Regions from separate parts of the Mitsuaria sp. RG genome, predicted to be linked through region 1. Evidence: predicted binding sites of a transcription regulator. Region 1 holds the regulator's gene; each other region holds the start of a gene.

Region 1 (5,600 bases):
TTCGGCGCGTTGTGCCTGTTCCTGGTCGATCTCAAGGTCTCCGGCGCTTCGCCAGAGGCCTTGGTCGGCAGCGATCAGCAACCGGTGATCGCTGCACGGATCTGGTTGTTTGTCATCGCCATCATTGCCCACAACATTCCCGAAGGCATGGCCATCGGCGTGTCCGCCGGCGGTGGCATGCCCGATGCCGACAGCCTGGCCATGGGCATCGCGCTGCAGGATGTGCCGGAGGGACTGGTGATCGCCCTGGTGCTGGCTGGGGCGGGCATGTCGCGGTTCAAGGCGTTCCTGATCGGCGCGGCGTCTGGGCTGGTCGAGCCACTGGCCGCGGTGATCTGCGCCTGGCTGGTGAACATCGCCGAACTGCTGTTGCCGCTGGGCCTGGCCTGCGCGGCGGGGGCAATGCTGCTGGTGGTGACCCAGGAGATCATTCCCGAATCGCGCAGCAACGGGCATCACCGCCTGGCGAGCCTGGGGCTGTGTGTCGGGTTCTGCCTGATGATGGTGATGGACACGGCGATGTCCTGAGCCCGGCACGGTCCCTGTAGGAGCGGCCTTGTGCCGCGAAAGGGCTGCATGGCAGCCCCTGGTTTTCAGCAACATTGCTGCATTGCCGGGGCTGCTACGCAGCCCTTTAGCGGCACAAGGCCGCTCCTACAGGAAGCGTGCGCAGTCGCTAGCGGCGCTTACTCGCCTTCGTCGAAGAAATTGTTGATCAACGCGACCAGTGCATCCATGGCCTCACCGTCCTGCTCGCCCTCGGTGTGCAGGTGCACCGGCGTGCCCTTGCCCGCGGCGAGCATCATCACCGCCATGATGCTCTTGCCGTCCACCAGCTTGTCCGGCGCGCGGCCGACCCGTACTTGGCAGGGGAAGCGACCGGCCACGCCGACGAACTTGGCGGCCGCCCGCGCATGCAGGCCCAGCTTGTTGATGATGGTGATTTCGCGGGCGGGCATCGTGGGGCGGATCCTGTGGGCTAGAGGTCGCGGTGGCGGACCTGGACGTTTTTCAGGGATTGCTGGAGCAGTTGGCCAAGCCGTTCGGTGATGTACACCGAGCGGTGGTGGCCGCCGGTACAGCCGATGGCGATGGTGACATAGGCGCGGTTGCTGGCGGCGAAGCGTGGCAGCCACTTGAGCAGGTAGCCGGAGATGTCCTGGAACATTTCCTCGACGTCCGGCTGGGCGGCCAGGTAATCGATCACCGGCTGTTCGAGGCCGGAATGCTCGCGAAGTTCCGGCTTCCAGTATGGATTGGGCAGGCAACGCACATCGAACACCACATCGGCGTCCACCGGCATGCCGCGCTTGAAGCCGAACGACTCGACCAGGAACGCGGTGCCTGGCTCGGGCTGGTTGAGCAGGCGCAGCTTGATCGAATCGCGCAGCTGGTAGAGGTTCAGATTGGTGGTGTCGATTTTCAGGTCGGCGAGGTCGGCGATCGGCCCGAGCAGCTCGCTTTCCACGCGGATCGCCTCGGCCAGCGAGCGGCTGTCGTTGGTCAGCGGATGGCGGCGGCGGGTTTCCGAGAAGCGCTTGAGCAGGGTGTCTTCGTCGGCGTCCAGGTACAGCACGTCGCACTGGATATGCCGCGAACGTGCCTCATCCAGCAGTTCGGGGAAGCGCGACAGGTGGCTGGGGAGGTTGCGCGCATCGATGGATACCGCGACCTTCGGTTGCAGCAACTCGGTGTTGATCAGCGCGTTTTCCGCCAACTGCGGCAACAACCCGGCGGGCAGGTTGTCGATGCAGTAGTAGCCGTTGTCTTCCAGCACGTCGAGGGCGGTGCTCTTACCGGAGCCGGAGCGGCCGCTGACGATGATCAGGCGCATGTTCAGTGCTCGTTCTGTACGTCCAGGACGACCTGGTAAAGGGCATCGCTGCTGTCGGCGGCACGCAGGCGATCGCGGACCTCCTTGCGATCGAGCATGCTGGCGATCTGGCGCAGCAGTTCAAGGTGAGCATCGGTGGCAGCTTCCGGGACCAGCAGGACGAACAGCAGGTCGACCGGTGCGCCATCGATGGCATCGTAATCGATAGGGGCGTCCAGGTGCAGCAGGGCGCTCACTGGCGCGGTGCAGCCCACAAGCCGGCAGTGGGGAATGGCAATGCCATTGCCAAAACCGGTGGAGCCCAGTTTTTCCCGAGCGATGAGCTTGTCGAAGACGTCTTGCATCTCCAGCTCGGGTACTTGCTCGGCGATCAGGTTGGCGACCTTTTCCAGGGCGCGCTTCTTGCTGCCGCCCGGCACGTTCACGAGGGAACGGCCGGGGGTCAGGATGGTTTCAAGTCGGATCATGGATGAGGGGGATCAGCGGGCGGCTGCGCCTTGCAGCAGGCTTTGCTGTTTTTCCTTGTGTTTTTTCAGTTGGCGATCAAGTTTGTCTGCCAGGGCGTCGATCGCCGCATACATGTCTTGATGTTCGGCGTTGGCGACGACTTCGCCACCGGGAATCTGGAGTGTGGCTTCCACCTTCTGCTGCAGCTTCTCGACCTTCATGATCACCGTCGCATTGGTGATCTTGTCGAAATGACCCTCCACGCGGGCGAGCTTCTCAAGCACGTAATCGCGCAGTGGTTGGGTGACTTCTACATGCTGTCCACTGATGTTGACTTGCATACAGCTTCTCCTTTGTTGCCCGTGCATAAAGAGGCAGGTATTGCACCTGCCACTGAAACGCTGTGGCACATCCCGGGGCTACATCAGTCGCTTGCGCTCGCTCGACGGGGCGATGCCCAACGATTCGCGGTACTTGGCGACGGTGCGACGGGCTACCTGGATGCCTTGTGCCTCCAGTAAACCAGCGATCTTGCTGTCACTCAATGGCTTTTTCTGATTTTCCGCCGCCACCAGTTTCTTGATGATCGCGCGGATCGCCGTGGACGAGCATTCGCCGCCTTCGGCGGTGCTCACGTGGCTGGAGAAAAAGTATTTCAGTTCGTAGATGCCGCGCGGGGTGTGCATGTATTTTTGCGTGGTCACCCGGGAAATGGTCGACTCGTGCATGCCCACCGCCTCGGCGATATCGTGCAGCACCAGTGGCTTCATGGCCTCGTCGCCGTGGTCGAGGAAGCCGCGCTGGTGCTCGACGATCTGCGTCGCCACCTTCATCAGCGTCTCGTTGCGGCTCTGCAGGCTCTTGATGAACCAGCGCGCTTCCTGCAACTGGTTGCGCATGAAGGTGTTGTCGGCGCTGGTGTCGGCGCGGCGGACGAAGCCGGCGTACTGCGGGTTGACCCGCAGGCGCGGTACCGCTTCCTGGTTGAGCTCGACCAGCCAGCGCTCGCTGTCCTTGCGCACGATGACGTCAGGCACGACGTACTCGGGCTCGCTGGACTCGATCTGCGAGCCGGGCCGCGGGTTGAGGGTCTGCACCAGTTCGATGATCTGGCGCAGTTCGTCTTCCTTGAGCTTCATGCGGCGCATCAGCTGGCTGTAGTCGCGGCTGCCGAGCAGGTCGATGAAGTCGGTGACCAGGCGCTGGGCCTCGCTCATCCACGGTGTCGAGGCCGGCAGCTGGCGCAGTTGCAGCAGCAGGCATTCGCCCAGGGAACGGGCGCCAATGCCGACAGGTTCGAACTGCTGGATGCGGTGCAGCACCGCCTCGACCTCGTCCAGCTCGATGTCGAGTTCCGGATCGAAGCCTGCGCAGATCTCCTCGAGGGTGTCTTCCAGGTAGCCCTGGCTGTTGATGCTGTCGATCAGGGTGACGGCGATCAGGCGGTCGGTGTCGGACATCGGCGCCAGGTTGAGCTGCCACAGCAGGTGGCTCTGCAGACTCTCGCCGACCGAGGTGCGGGTGGTGAAGTCCCACTCGTCGTCATCGTTGCTCGGCAGGCTGCTGGCGCTGGTCTGGTAGATGTCTTCCCAGGCGGTGTCGACCGGCAGTTCGTTGGGGATGCGCTCGGCCCATTCGCCGTCTTCGAGGTTTTCCGCGGTGCTGCTGGTACTGGTTTCCTGGAAACTGTTGTCCTGGACTTCGGCGGTCGGCTTGTTCTCGGCGTTGTCCGCCATCGGATCGCTGTTGTCGAAGTCCTCGCCGTCTTCCTGACGTTCGAGCATCGGATTGGACTCCAGCGCTTCCTGGATTTCCTGCTGGAGGTCCAGGGTGGAGAGCTGAAGCAGACGGATGGCCTGTTGCAACTGCGGGGTCATCGTCAGTTGCTGGCCCATTTTTAGGACGAGCGATGGTTTCATGGCTGGGGCTTGATACCTTGTTGCCGGCGCGCATGCGCCATCCACTACACGGAGGGCGCCTGGGCGCCGATTTTAAGCAAGTTGTATGCCTGAAATTGCAGCGTTTGCCTAGAGCACTGTAACAACTTAAGCCTCGAACAGGCGCTTGCGCCAGTGCTCCGGGCAGGCCGGGGTCAGAGTCGGAACTCGTGCCCCAGGTACACTTCCTTGACCAGCTGGTTGGCCAGGATGGTCTCGGCGTCGCCTTCGGCGATCAGCTGGCCATCGTTGACGATGTAGGCGGTCTCGCAGATGTCCAGGGTCTCGCGAACGTTGTGGTCGGTGATCAGTACGCCGATGCCCTTGTTCTTGAGGTGGTGGATGATCTGCTTGATGTCGCCCACGGAGATCGGGTCGACACCGGCAAAGGGTTCGTCCAGCAGGATGAACTTGGGCGCGGTGGCCAGGGCGCGGGCGATCTCGACGCGGCGGCGTTCACCGCCGGAGAGGCTCATGCCGAGGTTGTCGCGGATGTGGCTGATGTGGAATTCCTGCAGCAGGCTTTCCAGCTCCTTGCGCCGGCCGTCGCGGTCGAGGTCCTTGCGGGTCTCGAGGATGGCCATGATGTTGTCGGCCACCGACAGCTTGCGGAAGATCGAGGCTTCCTGCGGCAGGTAGCCGATACCGGCCTGGGCGCGGCCGTGCATGGGCTGGTGGCTGACGTCGAGGCTGTCGATCAGCACGCGGCCCTGGTCGGCCTGGACCAGGCCGACGATCATGTAGAAACAGGTGGTCTTGCCGGCGCCGTTGGGGCCGAGCAGGCCGACGATCTGGCCGCTGTCGATGGACAGGCTGACGTCGCGAACGACCTGCCTGCCCTTGTAGCTCTTGGCCAGGTGCTGGGCTTTGAGGGTTGCCATTTACTCGGCCTTTTTCTTCGGTTGAATGACCATGTCGATGCGCTGACGTGGTGCAGTCACGTTGCCACCGCGACCGGCGGTAGCCACCTGGGTCTTGGTGTTGTAGACGATCTTCTCGCCTTCGGTGGTGTTGCCTTCGTTCTCGACCTTGGCGCGGTCGGTAAGGATCACCGTGTCTTTCTGCGCCTGGTACTGGATGGTCACGGCCCAGCCTTTCATCTTGTCGGGCTTGGCGGCGCTCTGCTGCTGCTCGAAGTAGGCCAGGTTGCCCACCGAGGTGACCACGTCGATGTCGCCGGAGGCGGAGCGGGTCATGGTCACGGTGTTGCCTTTGATCATCATCGAACCTTGGGTGATGATCACGTCGCCGGTGTAGGTGGCAACGCCCTGCTTGTCGTCCAGGTGGGCGTTGTCCGCCTGGATGCGGATCGGCTGGTCACGGTCATTCGGCAGGGCGAAGGCGCTCGCGCTTCCCAGTGCTACGCCCAGGCTGAGCAGAAG
Region 2 (5,600 bases), on a different contig from region 1:
AGCGATCTTTATGTAAACCCTGAAATCTTGGGGCCGCTGCGCGCCCCTTTCGCGGCACAAGGCCGCTCCTACAGAGGGGCGTAACGTCGGTACGGATGGCGCTACCCCAGCATCTGCGACATGGCAATGATCTGTTCCGCCACCTGGATCAGCTTCTGCTGGCGGCTCATGGCCTGGCGGCGCATCAGGGTGTAGGCCTGTTCCTCGTTGCAGTCCTTCATCTTCATCAGCAGGCCCTTGGCCTGCTCGATGAGCTTGCGCTCGGCCAACTGCTGGTCGCGGGCCAGCAGTTGAGCCTTGAGCGCCTGGTCGCTTTCGAAGCGGGCCATGGCCACATCAAGGATCGGTTGCAGCCGCGTGGTCTGGATACCCTCGACGATGTAGGCGCTGACCCCGGCCTGGATCGCCTGGCGCATCACACCGGGGTCATGCTCGTCGGTGAACAGCACGATGGGACGCGGGCGGTCGCGGCTGACCAGCACCACCTGTTCCATCACGTCCCGGCCTGGTGACTCGGTATCGATCAGCACCACGTCCGGGTGCACCGTTTCGACACACGCGGGCAGGTCGATGCTCAGGCTGCTGGCCTCGATCACCTCGAAGCCGGCCTCGATCAGGGCGGCCTTGAGGCGGCCGACTTTTTTTTCCGTGTCGTCGATCAGCAGGATACGCAACATGGCTGGACCCTCAGCGATGGGCGCGGGCGTCAGGCGCCGCGTCCAGGGCGTGCAGTGCGAAGCTGCGCGCATAGCCATGGGGGTCGCTGCCGTCCCAGCGGCTGCCGTCGATCAGCAGGCTGCTGCGCATGGGCGGGTCGGCACAAGGTACGCCCAACGCCGTGGCGGCCTCGCGGTACAGCGTCAGCTGCTGCACCTGGCTGGCGACCGCCAGGTAGTCCGGGTCGTCACGCAGCAGGCCCCAGCGGCGGAACTGGGTCATGAACCACATGCCATCGGACAGGTACGGCAGGTTGGCCCGACCCTGGTCGAACAGGCGCAGGCCGTGGGGATCGTGCCAGCGATGGCCCAGGCCATCCTGGTAGTCGCCGATCAGGCGCGGCTCGATGCTGCCGACCGGGGAGCCCAGGTAGGCGCTGCCGCTGAGCAGTTGCGCCGTGCCACGGCGATTCTCCTGGCTCTGCTCGATGAAGCGTGCGGCGGCGAGTACCGACTTGATTAGCGCCCGGGTGCTGTTGGGGTACTGTTCGACGAAGCCGCGGGCACTGGCCAGGACCTTTTCCGGATGGTCGGGCCAGATCGACTGGCTGGTGGCCAGGGTGAAGCCCTGCCCCTTGGCGACGGCGTCCGCCGACCAGGGTTCGCCGACACAGAAGCCGTCGATGCGCCCGGCCTGCAGGTGGGCGGCCATCTGCGCAGGGGGCACCACCACGCTGGTCACATCGCGCAGCGGGTGGATACCCTGGCTGGCCAGCCAGTAGTAAAGCCAGAGGGCATGGGTACCGGTCGGAAAGGTCTGGGCGAACGTCAGTTGTGCGCCCTGTTGGTGCACCAGCCGCGCCAGTGCCTCGGGGCTGGTCACGCCCTTGCGCTGCAGCGCGGGGGAGAGATTGATGGCCTGGGCGTTCTGGTTAAGGCCCATGAGCACGGCCAAGGGGCTGGCGGGCACGCCGCCGATGCCCAGGTGCACCGCGTACACCAGGCCATAGAGGCAGTGGGCGGCGTCCAGCTCGCCGCTGACCAGCTTGTCGCGCAGCCCGGCCCAGGACGCCTGGCGGCGCAGGTTGAGGGTCAGGCCGAACTGCTGGGCGAAGCCCTGGGTGGCGGCGACCACCACCGAGGCGCAGTCGGTCAGGGCCATGAAACCGATGTCCAGGCTGGGCTTTTCCGGCGCGTCGCTGCCGTTGACCCAGGCCAGGGGCGTTGTCGGGAGGGCTGTGTTCACGAGAATCCTCAGGCGTTCGCGATTGACTGCATGCAACGGACTTAGCAACCCATGTGCCATTGCCCTGTCGCCCCGGCGGCTCGCTGGCTATAATCGCCCCCTCACACACCGCGAGTCCGCCCACCCATGTATACCCTGGCCCGCCAGTTGCTGTTCAAGCTCTCCCCGGAAACCTCCCACGACCTCTCGCTGGACCTGATCGGCGCCGGTGGCCGTCTCGGGCTCAACGGCCTGCTGTGCAAGCAGCCGGCGGCGTTGCCAGTGACAGTGATGGGCTTGAACTTCGCCAACCCGGTCGGCCTGGCCGCCGGCCTGGACAAGAACGGCGCGGCCATCGATGGCTTTGCCCAACTGGGCTTCGGCTTTGTCGAGATCGGCACCGTGACGCCGCGCCCGCAGCCGGGCAACCCCAAGCCGCGGCTGTTTCGCTTGCCGGAGGCCACGGCCATCATCAACCGCATGGGCTTCAACAACCTGGGCGTCGACCACCTGCTGGCGCGGGTGCGTGCCGCGAAGTACACCGGCGTGTTGGGTATCAACATCGGCAAAAACTTCGACACCCCGGTCGAGCGGGCCCAGGACGACTACCTGATCTGCCTGGAGAAGGTCTACAACGACGCCAGCTACATCACCGTCAACGTCAGCTCGCCGAATACCCCCGGCCTGCGTTCGCTGCAGTTCGGCGATTCGCTCAAGCAACTGCTCGATGCCCTGGCCGAGCGCCGTGAGCAATTGGCGCAGGCAAACGGCAAGCGCGTACCGCTGGCGATCAAGATCGCGCCGGACATGAGTGACGAGGAGACCGCCCTGGTGGCGGCGGCGTTGGTCGAATCGGGGATGGATGCGGTGATCGCCACCAACACCACCCTGGGGCGCGAGGGCGTCGAAGGCCTGCCGTTCGGTGGCGAGGCTGGTGGTTTGTCGGGTGCGCCGGTGCTGGAAAAGAGCACTCACACGGTGAAAGTGCTCGCTGGTGAGCTGGGTGGCAAGCTGCCGATCATTGCGGCGGGCGGGATCACCGAGGGGCGTCATGCGGCCGAGAAGATCGCCGCAGGGGCGAGCCTGGTACAGATCTATTCGGGCTTCATCTATAAAGGCCCGTCGCTGATTCGTGAAGCAGTGGATGCCATTGCCGCGATGCCGAAAGCATGAAATGAACCGGTAGCCGTGGGGGCGGGCTTGTCCCGCGATGGCGCCAGGACAAGTTGCCTGGGCGGACGCCATCGCGGGGCAAGCCCGCTCCCACGTTGCCCACCGGATAGGATGAAAAAAAGGGCATAAAAAAGGGCCCCTTCAAAGGGGCCCCTGGGCCGCAGCCCGCCGCCCGGATAGGGCGCGCATGGTGACTCGAATTCAGTGTCCTCGTTCAGCCAAGTGCGTGGTTCTCGTTTCGGGTAGAAATGCCAGCGATGCCGGTCTCTGCATTCCAGTAAGCTTCACGGCCGTTGCGCCAACCGTTCATCCAGTTTTGATGGCCAGCTGTACCTTCCTGTTTTGGGCACAGTTCTCGGGATTTACCTTGTATGCCGTAAAGAAAACCGCGTGCTTTTTCTTTCTCCTCGGAACTACGTTTCATTCTTTTTCCACTCATAAGGTATTGCCCTCACTTGTTGACTGAAATGTCCCGTCGGCCTCTCCGAGGCCGGGCAGAATCGTTCTGCCGAAGTGCACCCGCTGCTGGCGTGGCGGGTTGAAAGTGCCGCCCCGTTGCGGTGCGACCTGAGATCAGTTCTAACGAATGCAGGTCACAGTGTGAATGATCGATTTGTCATAAGGACGTAACCTTTCCGAAGGTGAGGGGATAAGTAAATAAATGCGACTCAACCTTGTTTGCCGTTGAGCCCGCTATGATCAGGGTTTACCCAACCTTGACGTCAATTGGCCAGCGTTGCTGGATGATGACAGTAATATTTGGTAATGCGACGAAGGGTCACATCTGAGCCCGACGTCCACGCAATTTTCATACTGCCCGACGATCAAAGCCTCTTTCGCCACCCGGCAAAGGCATGATCGACCGGGCGGCCAGGCCTGGCGAGCGTTTCGTCGGGCCACCCGGACGCCTGCTGGAAAGGCGTGCGGGCTAACAGCGGCAGCCGATGCGTCGGCTCGCCATCTACCTAGCCAAAGGCTCTGGATTGCACATGTCGGACCGTTTCGAACTTTACCTTACCTGCCCCAAGGGTCTTGAAGGCCTGCTCGCCGAGGAAGCCCGTCAACTGGGCCTGAACGAGGTGCGTGAGCACACCTCGGCCATTCGCGGCGACGCCGACATGGAAACCGCCTATCGCCTGTGCCTCTGGTCGCGCCTGGCTAACCGCGTGCTGCTGGTGCTCAAGCGCTTCTCGATGAAGAACGCCGACGACCTGTACGACGGCGTGAATGCCGTCGACTGGGCCGACCACCTGGCGGCTGATGGCACCTTGGCGGTGGAGTTTAGCGGCCATGGCTCAGGCATCGACAACACCCACTTCGGCGCGCTCAAGGTCAAGGATGCGATCGTCGACAAGCTGCGCAACCGCGAAGGCCTGCGCCCGTCGGTGGAGAAGGTCGACCCGGATGTGCGCGTGCACCTGCGCCTGGACCGTGGCGAGGCGATCCTTTCCCTCGACCTGTCCGGCCACAGCCTGCACCAGCGTGGCTATCGCTTGCAGCAGGGTGCTGCGCCCCTGAAGGAGAACCTGGCGGCGGCGGTGCTGATCCGCGCCGGCTGGCCACGTATCGCGGCCGAGGGCGGCGCCCTGGCCGACCCGATGTGCGGCGTGGGCACCTTCCTGGTCGAGGCGGCGATGATCGCCGCCGATATCGCTCCCAACCTCAAGCGCGAGCGCTGGGGCTTCAGCGCCTGGCTCGGCCATGTGCCGGCGCTGTGGCGCAAGGTCCACGACGAGGCCCAGGCCCGTGCTCAAGCCGGCCTGGCCAAGCCGCCGCTGTGGATCCGCGGCTATGAGGCCGACCCACGGTTGATCCAGCCGGGGCGCAACAACGTTGAGCGCGCGGGCCTGGGCGACTGGGTGAAGATCTACCAGGGCGAGGTGGCCAGTTTCGAGCCGCGTCCGGACCAGAACCAGAAAGGCCTGGTGATCAGCAACCCGCCCTACGGCGAGCGCCTGGGCGACGAAGCCAGCCTGCTGTACCTCTACCAGAACCTCGGCGAGCGCCTGCGCCAGGCCTGCATGGGCTGGGAAGCGGCGGTGTTCACCGGCGCGCCGGAGCTGGGCAAGCGCATGGGCATCCGCAGCCACAAGCAATACGCCTTCTGGAACGGCGCGTTGCCGTGCAAGCTGTTGCTGTTCAAGGTCCAGCCCGACCAGTTCGTCACCGGTGATCGTCGTTCGGCCCAGGCCGAGGCGGCTGAGGGCGAGCCTCGTCGCCAGGCCCCGGTGGCCAGCGAGCCGGCGCGCCTGTCGGAAGGCGCGCAGATGTTCGCCAACCGCCTGCAGAAGAACTTCAAGCAGCTGGGCAAGTGGGCCCGCCGCGAGAAGGTCGATTGCTACCGTGTGTACGATGCCGACATGCCCGAGTACGCCCTGGCAGTGGACCTGTACCACGACTGGGTGCACGTGCAGGAGTACGCCGCGCCGCGTTCGATTGATCCGGACAAGGCCCAGGCGCGCCTGCTCGACGCGCTGAGCGCGATTCCCCAGGCCCTCGGTGTCGATCCGCAGCGTGTGGTGCTCAAGCGCCGGGAGCGCCAGAGC
Region 3 (5,600 bases), on a different contig from region 1:
TTGCCGACGGCGTACAGCTCCCGCCCGTGTCCAGGCAGGTAGAACAACGCCACCTGCTTGCCCTCGTGCCACACCACCACCCCGGAGTCGGCGACCAGGTCGCTGGCCTGGCACACCGCCTGCCAGCGGATTTCACTTGCTAAAGCCGTGTTGGACAGGTTCATCACATTGCTTCCTCGTGGGTGGGAATCAGCTGAAGCGGCGCGGCCGGTCGGCGTTGGCCACGCTCGCGCACGAAGTGCACATCCGGATCGGCGCGTTGGTCGTTGACAAAGGTGCGGAAGCGCTTGAGCTTTTCCGGATCGCCCAGGGCGTTGGCCCATTCGCATTCGTAGCGGTCGACCACCAGTTGCATCTGTGCCTCGAGCTCGGCGCCCAGGCCCAGGCTGTCGTCGATCACCACCTGCTTGAGGTAGTCGAGCCCGCCTTCGAGGCCCTCGCGCCATACCGAGGTGCGCTGCAGCTTGTCGGCGGTGCGGATGTAGAACATCAGCACGCGGTCGATCAGCCGTACCAGGGTCTCGTCGTCGAGGTCGGTGGCGAACAGTTCGGCGTGGCGCGGGCGCATGCCGCCGTTGCCGCACACGTACAGGTTCCAGCCCTTGTCGGTGGCGATCACGCCGATGTCCTTGCTTTGCGCCTCGGCGCATTCGCGGGTGCAGCCGGACACCGCGAACTTGAGCTTGTGCGGTGAGCGCAGGCCCTTGTAGCGATCCTCCAGGCGCAGCGCCATGGCCACGCTGTCCTGCACGCCATAGCGGCACCAGGTGCTGCCGACACAGGATTTCACCGTGCGCGTCGACTTGCCGTAGGCGTGCCCGGTCTCGAAACCGGCGGCGATCAGCTCGCCCCAGATCAGCGGCAGTTCATGCAGCTGGGCGCCGAACAGGTCGATGCGCTGGCCGCCGGTGATCTTGGTGTAGAGGTCGTATTTCTGCGCCACCTGGCCGATCACGATCAGCTTTTGCGGGGTGATTTCGCCGCCGGGAATGCGCGGCACCACCGAGTAGGTGCCGTTTTTCTGCATGTTGGCCATGAAGGTGTCGTTGGTGTCCTGCAGCGGCACCAGCGCCGGGTCCATGATCGGCTGGTTCCAGCACGAGGCGAGGATGTTGCCTACCGCCGGCTTGCAGATGTCGCAACCCACGTGGCCCTTGCCATGGCGTTCGAGCAGCTCGCTGAAGGTGCGGATGCCCTCCACCCGCACCAATGCGTAGAGTTCCTGGCGGGTGTAGGCGAAGTGCTCGCACAGGCTCTTGTCTACCGTCACGCCACGGGCGGTCAGTTCGTGTTCGAACACCTGCTTGAGCAGGGCTGCGCAGCCACCACAGCCGCTGGCGGCCTTGGTACAGCCCTTGACGGCGGCAAGGTCGGCGCAACCACTGTCGATGGCGGCGCACACCGCGCCCTTGCTGACGTTGTGGCAGGAGCAGATGGTCGCGCTGTCGGGCAGCGCATCGGCGCCCAGGGCCGGCGCGCCACCGCCTTGCGGCAGGATCAGCGCGGCCGGGTCGGCCGGCAGGGCGATGCCGTTCTGGGCATACTGCAGCAGGGTGTCGTAGTAGCTGTTGTCGCCCACCAGCACCGCGCCGAGCACCTGCTTGCCGCTGGCATCCACCACCAGCCGGCGGTAGGCGCTGTTGGCCTCGTCGATGAAGCGGTAGCTGCGTGCGCCGGGCGTGGCGCCGTGGGCATCGCCGATCGAGCCGACATCCACGCCCAGCAGCTTGAGCTTGGTCGACATGTCGGCGCCGGTGAAGTCGTCTGCCGCCTCGCCCAGCAGCCGCGCGGCCAGGTTGCGCGCCATGGCGTAGCCGGGGGCGACCAGGCCGAACACGCTGCCATTCCACGACGCGCACTCGCCGATGGCGAAGATCCGCGGATCACTGGTCTTGCACTGGTTGTCGATCACAACACCTCCGCGCGCGGCGATCTCCAGGCCACAGGCCCGGCCCAGGGCGTCCTGTGGGCGAATGCCGGCGGAAAAGACGATCAGATCGGTCTCCAGGTGTTCGCCACCGTCGAAGTTCATCCGGTAGCGGTACTGCTCGCCAGCGCTGATCGACTGGGTCGCGCGGGACAGGTGCACGCCCACGCCGAGGGCCTCGATCCGTGCCTTGAGCGCCGCGCCGCCTTCGCTGTCCAGCTGTACCGGCATCAGGCGTGGGGCGAATTCCACCACATGCGCCTCCAGGCCCAGGGACTTGAGGGCGTTGGCCGCCTCGAGGCCGAGCAGGCCGCCACCGACCACCACGCCACGCCGGGCATCCGCGGCGGCGGCGCGTATCGCGTCGAGGTCCTCGAGGGTGCGGTAGACCAGGCGCGCATTGCCGCTGGAGCCTTCGATCGGCGGCACGAACGGGTAGGAGCCGGTGGCCAGGATCAACTGGTCGTAGCCCAGGCGCCCCTCGGCGGTGAGCAGTTCCTGGCGCTCGCGATCGATGTCCAGCACCGCTTCGCCCAGGTGCAGGTGCACGCCGTGGCGGCTGTAGTAGTCCGGGGCGCACAGGGCCAGGGTCTCGGCGCAGCTGCCGGTGAAATACTCCGACAGGTGCACCCGGTCGTAGGCGCGCTGGCGCTCCTCGCCGAACACATGCAGCTCGAAGTGTGCCGTGGCGCCGCGTTCGATCAACTGCTCGACGCAGTGATGGCCGACCATGCCATTGCCGACGATGACCAGTCGTGCTCGTTGTGCCTCGTTCGCTGTTGCCTGCATAGCCGATCCTCGATCACGGAAAACGAAAAAGGCGCCTGGAGCCGAAGCTCCAGGCGCCTTTGCCTGTACTCATCAGTGTGAGGCCCCTGTTGACCGCCGTTGGTCGTTGGGGCTGTTGTGCATTGGGTGAAGCAGGGAGTGTGCCAGGCTTCCGGTCATCGCGGGGCAAGCCCGCTCCCACAAGGGTTGCAGCTTTGGGCGTGTGCTGGCCAGGTGGTGCGGCCGCACAAGCAGGGTGCAGCCCTCACCACCTTGGTGCATCAATACACATCCCGCCGGTAGCGCTTGTCCCGCCCCAGCCCTTCGACATACGCCGCTGCCGCGGCCTCGTCCAGGCCGCCGTGCTGCGCCACCACCTGGCGCAAGGCCGCATCCACATCCCGGGCCATGCGCTGGGCATCGCCACAGACATACACATGCGCGCCGTCCTGCAGCCAGCGCCACAGTTCGGCGCCCTGTTCCAGCAGGCGTTGCTGCACATAGATCTTCTGCGGCTGGTCGCGGGAGAACGCGGTGCTCAGGCGCACATGGCCCTGTGCTTCCCAAGCCAGCAACTGCTCGCGATAGTAGAAGTCGTGCTCCTCGTGCTGCTCGCCGAAGAACAGCCAGTTGCGGCCAGACGCAGCGCGTTCCCGGCGTTCTTCGAGAAACGCCCGGAAGGGCGCGATGCCGGTGCCGGGGCCGATCATTACGATGGGCGTGCCGTCGTCGTCGGGCAGGCGGAAGTGTCTGGATGGTTGGGCAAAGATGGCCACTTCGACGTCCGCAGCACGGTCGGCGAGAAAGGCCGAGCAGACCCCCTTGCGTTCACCGTAGCGCACTGTGGACACCGTCAGGTGCACCTGCCCGGGATGCGCCTTGGGGCTTGAGCTGATCGAGTACAGCCGCGGCTGCAAGGGCTTGAGCAAGGTCAGCCAACGGCTCAGTGGCCATTGCCGGGGAAACTCGCGCAGCACATCGGCCAGTTGCCGGCCCCATAGCCAGTCCTTGAGCGCGGTCTTGCACTCAGGCTGCAACAACTGTTGCAGAGAGGGTGCGTTTTCGCTGAGCGCTTCGAGCTGTCGTGGCGTGACACGGGCAATCTCCAGATGCCGTTCCAGCGCCAGGCTCAGGGGCATCGGCGTCTGACCTTCAAGCTCGACCACGGCCTGGCCATCGAGTTGCATCAGGCTGAGCAGCTCCTGGACCAGCGCCGGGCAGTTGCGCGGCCACACGCCCAGGGCATCACCGGGCTGATAGTCCAGGCCGCTACTCGTGAGGTCGAACACCAGTTGGCGGGTTTCCTTGGTCGAGCCGGGGCCGTTGAGCAGGCGGTTCTGCACCAGGCGCGCAGGCCATGGCTGGTGCCTGCCGTGAGATTCGGCGGTTGCTGGTGCCGATGTCGCGGGGGTGTTTGTGCCGAGGGCCGCCAGCAGGGCCTCGAGCCACGCACTGAATGCGGCATCGAAATCCGGCTCGCAGTCGACCCGCTCCAGCAGGCGCTGGCCGCCCAGTTCCGCCAGGCGCTGGTCGAGCTTGCGACCGAAGCCGCAGAACTGGTCGTAGCTGGAGTCGCCCAGGGCCAGTACCGCATAGGGCAGCTTGACGCAATCGACGTCGCCCGCGCCCTGCAGGGCCTGCCAGAACGAGGCGCCACTGTCCGGGGCGTCGCCGTCGCCGAAGGTGCTGGCAATCAGCAGTACGCTGGCGCAGCCGCGCAGTTGCGCCGGGCTGACACCTTCCATGCTGCTGAGCTCCACCTTCAGCCCTGCCTCGCGCAGGCGTTTAGCGCAGCGCTCGGCCAGCGCCTCGCCGTTGCCGGTCTGCGAGGCCCACAGCACGCGATGGCAAGGTAATCCTGCCTGTGCCTGAGGCTGGGCGAACAGCCCCGCCAGCAGACCATCGACGAACAGGCGTCGGGGCGGCGCCAGCGGTGCGTTAGCCGGCAGGCTTGGCACGCCTTCGGCCCGCGCCTGTTGCAGGCCGAGCAGGAAACCTTGCAGGTAATGCCGCTCCTCCTCGGCAAGCACCGGGGCAGGCTGTGTCTCCAGGCCCAGCAGGCGGGCGAGGGTGGCGGTCGGCATGGTGACGGGCTCCGAAGGAATGGCGACGTTCAGGTCGAGGGCCTCGATGCGTTCGCCCGCGACCCGTTCGAGGGTCACGGCGCAGTACTTGAAGGCCGGTTGCAGCGAGGTGGGGTCGACGGCGTCGCTGGTCAGCGCGTTGATCGCCAACTGCTCGCCGTACAGGTCATTCCAGTGGAACGGCGCGAAGCAGCCACCAGGCAGCACCCGGTTGCTGAGACGGGCCGGCAGCAGCGCCTGGCCACGGCGTGAACGGATTGCCACCTGGTCCTTGTCGCGGATGCCCAGGCGCCGGGCATCGTCGGGGTGGATCTCGACAAAGGGGCCGGGCTCGAGCCGGTTCAGGCTCGGGACCTTGCCGGTCTTGGTCAGGGTGTGCCACTGGTGTTGCACGCGGCCGGTGTTGAGGACAAAGGGGTAGGCGTCGTCCGGCAGCTCGGCGGGCGCCAGCCAGGGCCGCGCATGAAAACGCGCCTTGCCGCTGACGGTCGGAAAGGCCAGTGCCGCTGGCTGGCCGTGTTCGTCGTTGCGATAGCGCAGCGGGCTGCGGTCATCCTCGCGCCCCGGCGCGCAGGGCCACTGCCGGGGGCTGGCGCGCAGTCCGGCATAGTCGATGCCGCGCAGGTCGTAGCCGGTGTCCGGGTTATGGAAGTGGCGGATCTCATCGAACACCGCCTCGGCGTCGGGGTAGTCGAAGGCATGCGCGTAGCCCAGGGCACAAGCGATGCGCGCGATCAGGCGCCAGTCTTCCAGGCTTTCGCCGGGTGGCTCGACGGCGCGGGGCATCAGGGTCAGGTTGCGCTCGCTGTTGATCATCACCC
Region 4 (5,600 bases), on a different contig from region 1:
CATCGCCGGCGCCTCGCCGATGATCTCGGGCGTGCGGGCCAGCGCCTGGGGCACTTCCAGGGCTTGCTGCTCCTGGGCATGCTGGTTGGCGCGCTTGACCAGCGACACCGCCTCGTCGACATCGAACGGCTTGGGCAGGTACTCGAAGGCGCCGCCCTGGTACGAGGCCACGGCGCTGTCCAGGTCGGAGTGAGCGGTCATGATGATCACCGGCAACCCCGGGTGCTGCTCGCGGATCTGGGCCAGCAGGTCGAGGCCGCTGGCGCCCGGCATGCGGATGTCCGAGATGATCACGTCCGGCTGCTGGCGGGCAAGGCGGCCCATGACTCCGTCGGCGCTGTCGAAGCTCTGGGTGGTCATGCCTTCCTGCTGCAGGGCCTTTTCCAGGACCCAGCGGATGGAACGATCATCATCGACGATCCAGACGGTTTCACTTCGGCTCATGGGGCGGTGGCTCCTTGTTCCAGGGGCAGGTAGATCGAGAAGGTGGTGTGGCCGGGGTGGCTCTCGCACTCGATCAGGCCCTGGTGCTGGCTGATGATGTTCTGGGTGATGGCCAGGCCCAGCCCGGTACCGTCCGGACGGCCGCTGACCATGGGATAGAAGAGGGTGTCCTGCAGTTCCGCTGGGATGCCGGGGCCGTTGTCGACGATCTCGATCCTGGCGACCAGGCGGTGACGCACATGGCCGATGGTGAACTGGCGCACGGCGCGGCTGCGCAGGGTGATGCGGCCCAGGCGCAGTTCGTTCTGCCCGCCGATGGCCTGCATGGCGTTGCGCACGATGTTGAGCACGGCCTGGATCATCTGCTCACGGTCGATCAGCACGTCCGGCAGGCTCGGGTCATAGTCGCGCACCAAGGTGATGCAGCCCTGGCTCTCGGCCTCGACCAGGCTGCACACGCGCTCGAGCACTTCGTGGATGTTGGTCATGGCCAGCGACGGCAGCTTGTTCGAGCCGAGCATGCGGTCGACCAGGTTACGCAGGCGGTCGGCTTCCTCGATGATCACGTTGGTGTAGTCGCGCAGGCTTTCTTCCGGCAGTTCACGGGCCAGCAGTTGTGCTGCACCACGGATACCGCCGAGAGGGTTCTTGATCTCGTGGGCCAGGCCGCGCACCAGCATCTTGGTGGTCTCCTGCTTGCTCAGCTGGGCCTCTTCCTTGGTGATGCGCAGCAGCCGGTCGCGAGGATGCACCTCCAGCAACAGCAGGGTCTGGCCCAGGTGCAGGATGGGGGTCACGGCATAGTCGACGGTGATGGTCTGGCCGGTCAGCGAGGTCAGCTGCGCTTCACGCTTGGTGAACGGGTGCGCCTGCTCCACCGCCTGGCGCAGCGAATTGAGCGCCTCGGTCGATTCGGTGAACAGCTCGCTGATGAACTGCCCGTGGCTGCGCTGGCCGCTGACGGCCAGCAGCATCTCCGCCGCCGGGTTCATGTACTCCAGGCGCAGTTCGGCATTGAGCAGCAGCGTGGCCGTGGTCAGGTTGTCCAGAAGCAGACGGTGCTGTGCATCGCTGATGGTCATGGGGCGTCGTTGACCTCTTTTGGCACATGGGCTGGCGCGGGTGGTGCGCTTGGTACCGTGAAAATGCAAGAAACAAACCAAGGCTCCGAAAAGAAGCGAGAAACCCGGATAAACACCTGTTATTGCGCAAATTCGGAACAGAAAGTCCAGGTTAAACGTTTCACTTGAACCATATTGGGGTGCATCACGGGGCATGCCCGAAAATAGTGCACCAATATAGAGCATAGCCCGGAGGGTGAGGTTTTGATTTTGGCTGGGAGCCAATGGCCTCCGCGCGGGTGAACCCGCTCCCACAGAGGGCGTGCGGTTTGCCCGCGAGGGATTCGATCCGGAAATGAAAACGGCCTCCCGAGGGAGGCCGTCCTGATGTCATCGACGCGGGGCGCCGATCAGATCAGCAGCTGTAGTACAGCTCGTATTCCAGCGGGTGCACGAAGGTGCGGACCTTGATCTCTTCTTCGCTCTTCAGTTCGATGAAGGCATCGATGAAGTCGTCGGAGAACACGCCGCCCTTGGTCAGGAACGCACGGCCCTTGTCCAGCTCTTCCAGGGCTTCCTTCAGGCTGCCGCACACCTGCGGGATGTCCTTGGCCTCTTCAGGCGGCAGGTCGTACAGGTTCTTGTCGGCGGCATCGCCTGGGTGGATCTTGTTCTGGATGCCGTCCAGGCCGGCCATCAGCAAGGCCGCGAAGGCCAGGTACGGGTTGGCCGATGGGTCCGGGAAGCGTGCTTCGATACGGCGGGCTTTCGGGCTGCCGACGTAAGGAATACGGATCGAGGCGGAACGGTTGCGCGCCGAGTAGGCCAGCATCACCGGGGCTTCGAAACCTGGGACCAGACGCTTGTAGGAGTTGGTCGACGGGTTGGTGAAGCCGTTCAGGGCCTTGCCGTGCTTGATGATGCCGCCGATGAAGTACAGGGCGGTATCGGACAGGCCGGCATAGCCTTCGCCGGAGAAGGTGTTCTTGCCGTCTTTCCAGATCGACATGTGCACGTGCATGCCCGAGCCGTTGTCGCCGTACAGAGGCTTGGGCATGAAGGTGGCGGTACGGCCGTAAGCGTCGGCAACGTTGTGCACGACGTACTTCAGGGCCTGTACTTCGTCAGCTTTCTTCACCAGGGTGTTGAACTTGACGCCGATTTCGTTCTGGCCGGCAGTCGCCACTTCGTGGTGGTGGACTTCGACGGTCTGGCCCATTTCTTCCAGGGCGTTGCACATGGCAGTGCGGATTTCGTGGTCGTGGTCGAACGGCGGAACCGGGAAGTAGCCGCCTTTCACGCCCGGACGGTGGCCTTTGTTGCCGCCTTCGACGTCAGCGCCGGTCATCCACGAGCCTTGCTCGGAGAAGATCTTGAACATCGAGCCAGAGATGTCCGACTGGAACTTCACTTCGTCGAAGATGAAGAACTCAGGCTCCGGGCCTGCGAACACGGTGTCACCGATGCCGGTGCTCTTCAGGTACTCTTCGGCGCGCTTGGCGATGCCGCGCGGGTCGCGATCGTAGCCCTGCATGCTCGACGGATCGACGATATCGCAGGTGATGATCAGGGTCGGCTCTTCGGTGAACGGGTCCAGCACGGCGGTGTCGTCGACCGGCATCAGGATCATGTCGGAGGCTTCGATGCCTTTCCAGCCAGCGATGGAGGAACCGTCGAACATCTTGCCGACTTCGAAGAAGTCTTCGTCCAGGCCATCGCGCGCCGGCATGGTCACGTGATGCTGAACGCCCTTGGTGTCCGTGAAACGCAGATCAATCCACTTGACGTCATGATCTTTGATGAGTTGAACCGACTTCGACATGTTGTCCTCCGGATGGTCTAGGGCGCAGTTGGCCGCTGCCCTGGAAAAAGGGTGTCGCTGGGCGCGGATAGTCGACCAAGCGTACCTGCCTCACAAGGGAGCAAATTGCATGCCAGTGCCCAAAAATGGCGAGGGCGGGATGAAAGGGGGCGTTGGCGGGCTTTTGCGAGGTGGCGGGGTGGAATGAACGCACCCTTAAAAGGCACTTTTTGAATGCCATGCACTGTTTTGGTGCGCGCGTGAGGCCTTGTGCTGCTTTCGTGGGCCCTTTCGCGGGTAAACCCGCTCCCACAGGATCTTCACTGGCTTCAATGATTGTGCGATCCCTGTGGGAGCGGGTTTACCCGCGAAAGGGCCGGTACAGGTGCTGCACAAGCCCCCTGCTGCATTCATCGCAAAGCTTCTGATCAAAAGTTGCTCAAACCTTGAGCGATTTCCGCTATAATTCGCGCCCCCTATTTTTGGCAGGCCCTGCGCGCGCTGTTAAACCAATGAAACTTATCGTCAAAGTCTTCCCAGAGATCACCATCAAGAGCCGGCCGGTGCGCAAGCGCTTCATCCGCCAGCTCGCCAAGAACATCCGCAACGTGCTCAAGGACCTGGATCCCGAGCTCGCGGTTGACGGTGTCTGGGACAATCTCGAGGTGGTCACCCGCGTCGAGGACGAGAAGATCCAGCGTGAGATGATCGAGCGCCTGTCCTGCACCCCGGGTATCACCCACTTCCTGCAGGTCGAGGAATACCCGCTGGGCGACTTCGACGACATCGTCGCCAAGTGCAAGCACCACTTCGGCCACCTGCTGGCCGGCAAGCACTTCGCCGTGCGCTGCAAGCGCGGCGGCCACCACGACTTCACCTCGATGGACGTCGACCGCTACGTCGGCAGCCAGCTGCGCCAGCAGTGCGGCGCCGCCGGCATCGAGCTGAAGAAGCCGGAAGTCCTGGTGCGCATCGAGATCCGCGACCAGCGCCTGTACGTGATCCACAACCAGCACAACGGCATCGGTGGTTATCCGCTGGGCGCCCTGGAGCAGACCCTGGTGCTGATGTCCGGTGGCTTCGACTCCACCGTGGCGGCCTACCAGATGATGCGCCGGGGCCTGATGACTCACTTCTGCTTCTTCAACCTCGGTGGTCGCGCCCACGAACTGGGTGTGATGGAAGTGGCCCATTTCCTGTGGAAGAAGTACGGCAGCAGCCAGCGCGTGCTGTTCATCAGCGTGCCGTTCGAGGAAGTGGTCGGCGAAATCCTCAACAAGGTCGACAACAGCTACATGGGCGTCACGCTCAAGCGCATGATGCTGCGCGCGGCTGCGCGCATGGCCGACCGCCTGCAGATCGACGCCCTGGTGACTGGCGAGGCGATTTCCCAAGTGTCCAGCCAGACATTGCCGAACCTGTCGATCATCGACTCGGCCACTGACAAGCTGGTGCTGCGCCCGCTGCTGGCCAGCCACAAGCAGGACATCATCGACCAGGCTACCGAGATCGGCACCGCCGATTTCGCCAAGCACATGCCCGAGTACTGCGGCGTGATCTCGGTGAACCCGACCACCCATGCCAAGCGTCACCGCATGGAGCACGAAGAGAAGCAGTTCGAGATGGAAGTGCTGGAGCGTGCCCTGGAGCGCGCCAGGTTCATTTCCATTGACCACGTGATCGATGAACTGGGCAAGGACATCGAAGTCGAGGAGGTGGCCGAAGCGCTGCCAGGCCAGATCGTCATCGACATTCGTCACCCTGATGCCCAGGAAGACGAACCCCTGGCGCTGGAAGGTATCGAAGTCCAGGCCATGCCGTTCTATGCGATCAACAGCAAGTTCAAGCATCTGGATCCCACGCGCCAGTACTTGCTGTATTGCGACAAGGGTGTGATGAGCCGTCTGCACGCACACCACCTGCTCAGTGAGGGACATGCCAATGTGCGTGTTTATCGTCCGACATAAGACGCCAGGGCTGTATGGCGGCAGCATCCGCCATCGCCCTCCCGACCGCCGGGCCCGCTGAGCCTTAAACAGTACATATTGGCCGCCTACACTGGCGGCAACCGAATCCTCTGATCGAGATACAGTTGTGATCGAAAATCTGCGTAACATCGCCATCATTGCCCACGTTGACCATGGTAAAACCACCCTGGTCGACAAACTCCTGCGCCAGTCCGGCACCCTGGAGCGTAACGAGCTCAACGACGAGCGCGTCATGGACTCCAACGACCAGGAAAAAGAGCGCGGCATTACCATTCTGGCGAAAAACACCGCCATCAACTGGAACGG

What was found. Region 1 encodes sigma-54, which starts transcription at its own class of promoters, with help from an activator protein. Its sites were predicted from a motif close to TGGCANGNAANCTGCTTT; they were not measured.
Region 2: the regulator sigma-54 is predicted to act here: its motif matches at 1,944-1,961, upstream of POF53_RS13960 (CmpA/NrtA family ABC transporter substrate-binding protein).
Region 3: the regulator sigma-54 is predicted to act here: its motif matches at 2,845-2,862, upstream of nirB (nitrite reductase large subunit NirB).
Region 4: the regulator sigma-54 is predicted to act here: its motif matches at 3,425-3,442, upstream of glnA (type I glutamate--ammonia ligase).

What each region holds. Positions count from the first base shown of each region.
Region 1 covers NZ_JAQMYQ010000051.1:10,488-16,087, reverse strand. The annotation lists gene POF53_RS22180 (ZIP family metal transporter) at 1-528, shown strand, start outside; gene POF53_RS22175 (HPr family phosphocarrier protein) at 687-959, opposite strand; gene rapZ (RNase adapter RapZ) at 980-1,834, opposite strand; gene ptsN (PTS IIA-like nitrogen regulatory protein PtsN) at 1,837-2,301, opposite strand; gene hpf (ribosome hibernation-promoting factor, HPF/YfiA family) at 2,314-2,622, opposite strand; gene POF53_RS22155 (RNA polymerase factor sigma-54) at 2,701-4,200, opposite strand; gene lptB (LPS export ABC transporter ATP-binding protein) at 4,374-5,099, opposite strand; gene lptA (lipopolysaccharide transport periplasmic protein LptA) at 5,100-5,600, opposite strand, start outside.
Region 2 covers NZ_JAQMYQ010000022.1:3,337-8,936, reverse strand. The annotation lists gene POF53_RS13965 (ANTAR domain-containing response regulator) at 102-677, opposite strand; gene POF53_RS13960 (CmpA/NrtA family ABC transporter substrate-binding protein) at 688-1,902, opposite strand; gene POF53_RS13955 (quinone-dependent dihydroorotate dehydrogenase) at 2,029-3,054, shown strand; gene rmf (ribosome modulation factor) at 3,269-3,478, opposite strand; gene rlmKL (bifunctional 23S rRNA (guanine(2069)-N(7))-methyltransferase RlmK/23S rRNA (guanine(2445)-N(2))-methyltransferase RlmL) at 4,044-5,600, shown strand, end outside.
Region 3 covers NZ_JAQMYQ010000040.1:20,927-26,526, reverse strand. The annotation lists gene nirD (nitrite reductase small subunit NirD) at 1-164, opposite strand, end outside; gene nirB (nitrite reductase large subunit NirB) at 164-2,716, opposite strand; gene POF53_RS19830 (bifunctional nitrate reductase/sulfite reductase flavoprotein subunit alpha) at 2,977-5,600, opposite strand, start outside.
Region 4 covers NZ_JAQMYQ010000015.1:76,144-81,743, forward strand. The annotation lists gene ntrC (nitrogen regulation protein NR(I)) at 1-444, opposite strand, end outside; gene glnL (nitrogen regulation protein NR(II)) at 441-1,526, opposite strand; gene glnA (type I glutamate--ammonia ligase) at 1,921-3,327, opposite strand; gene thiI (tRNA uracil 4-sulfurtransferase ThiI) at 3,819-5,273, shown strand; gene typA (translational GTPase TypA) at 5,401-5,600, shown strand, end outside.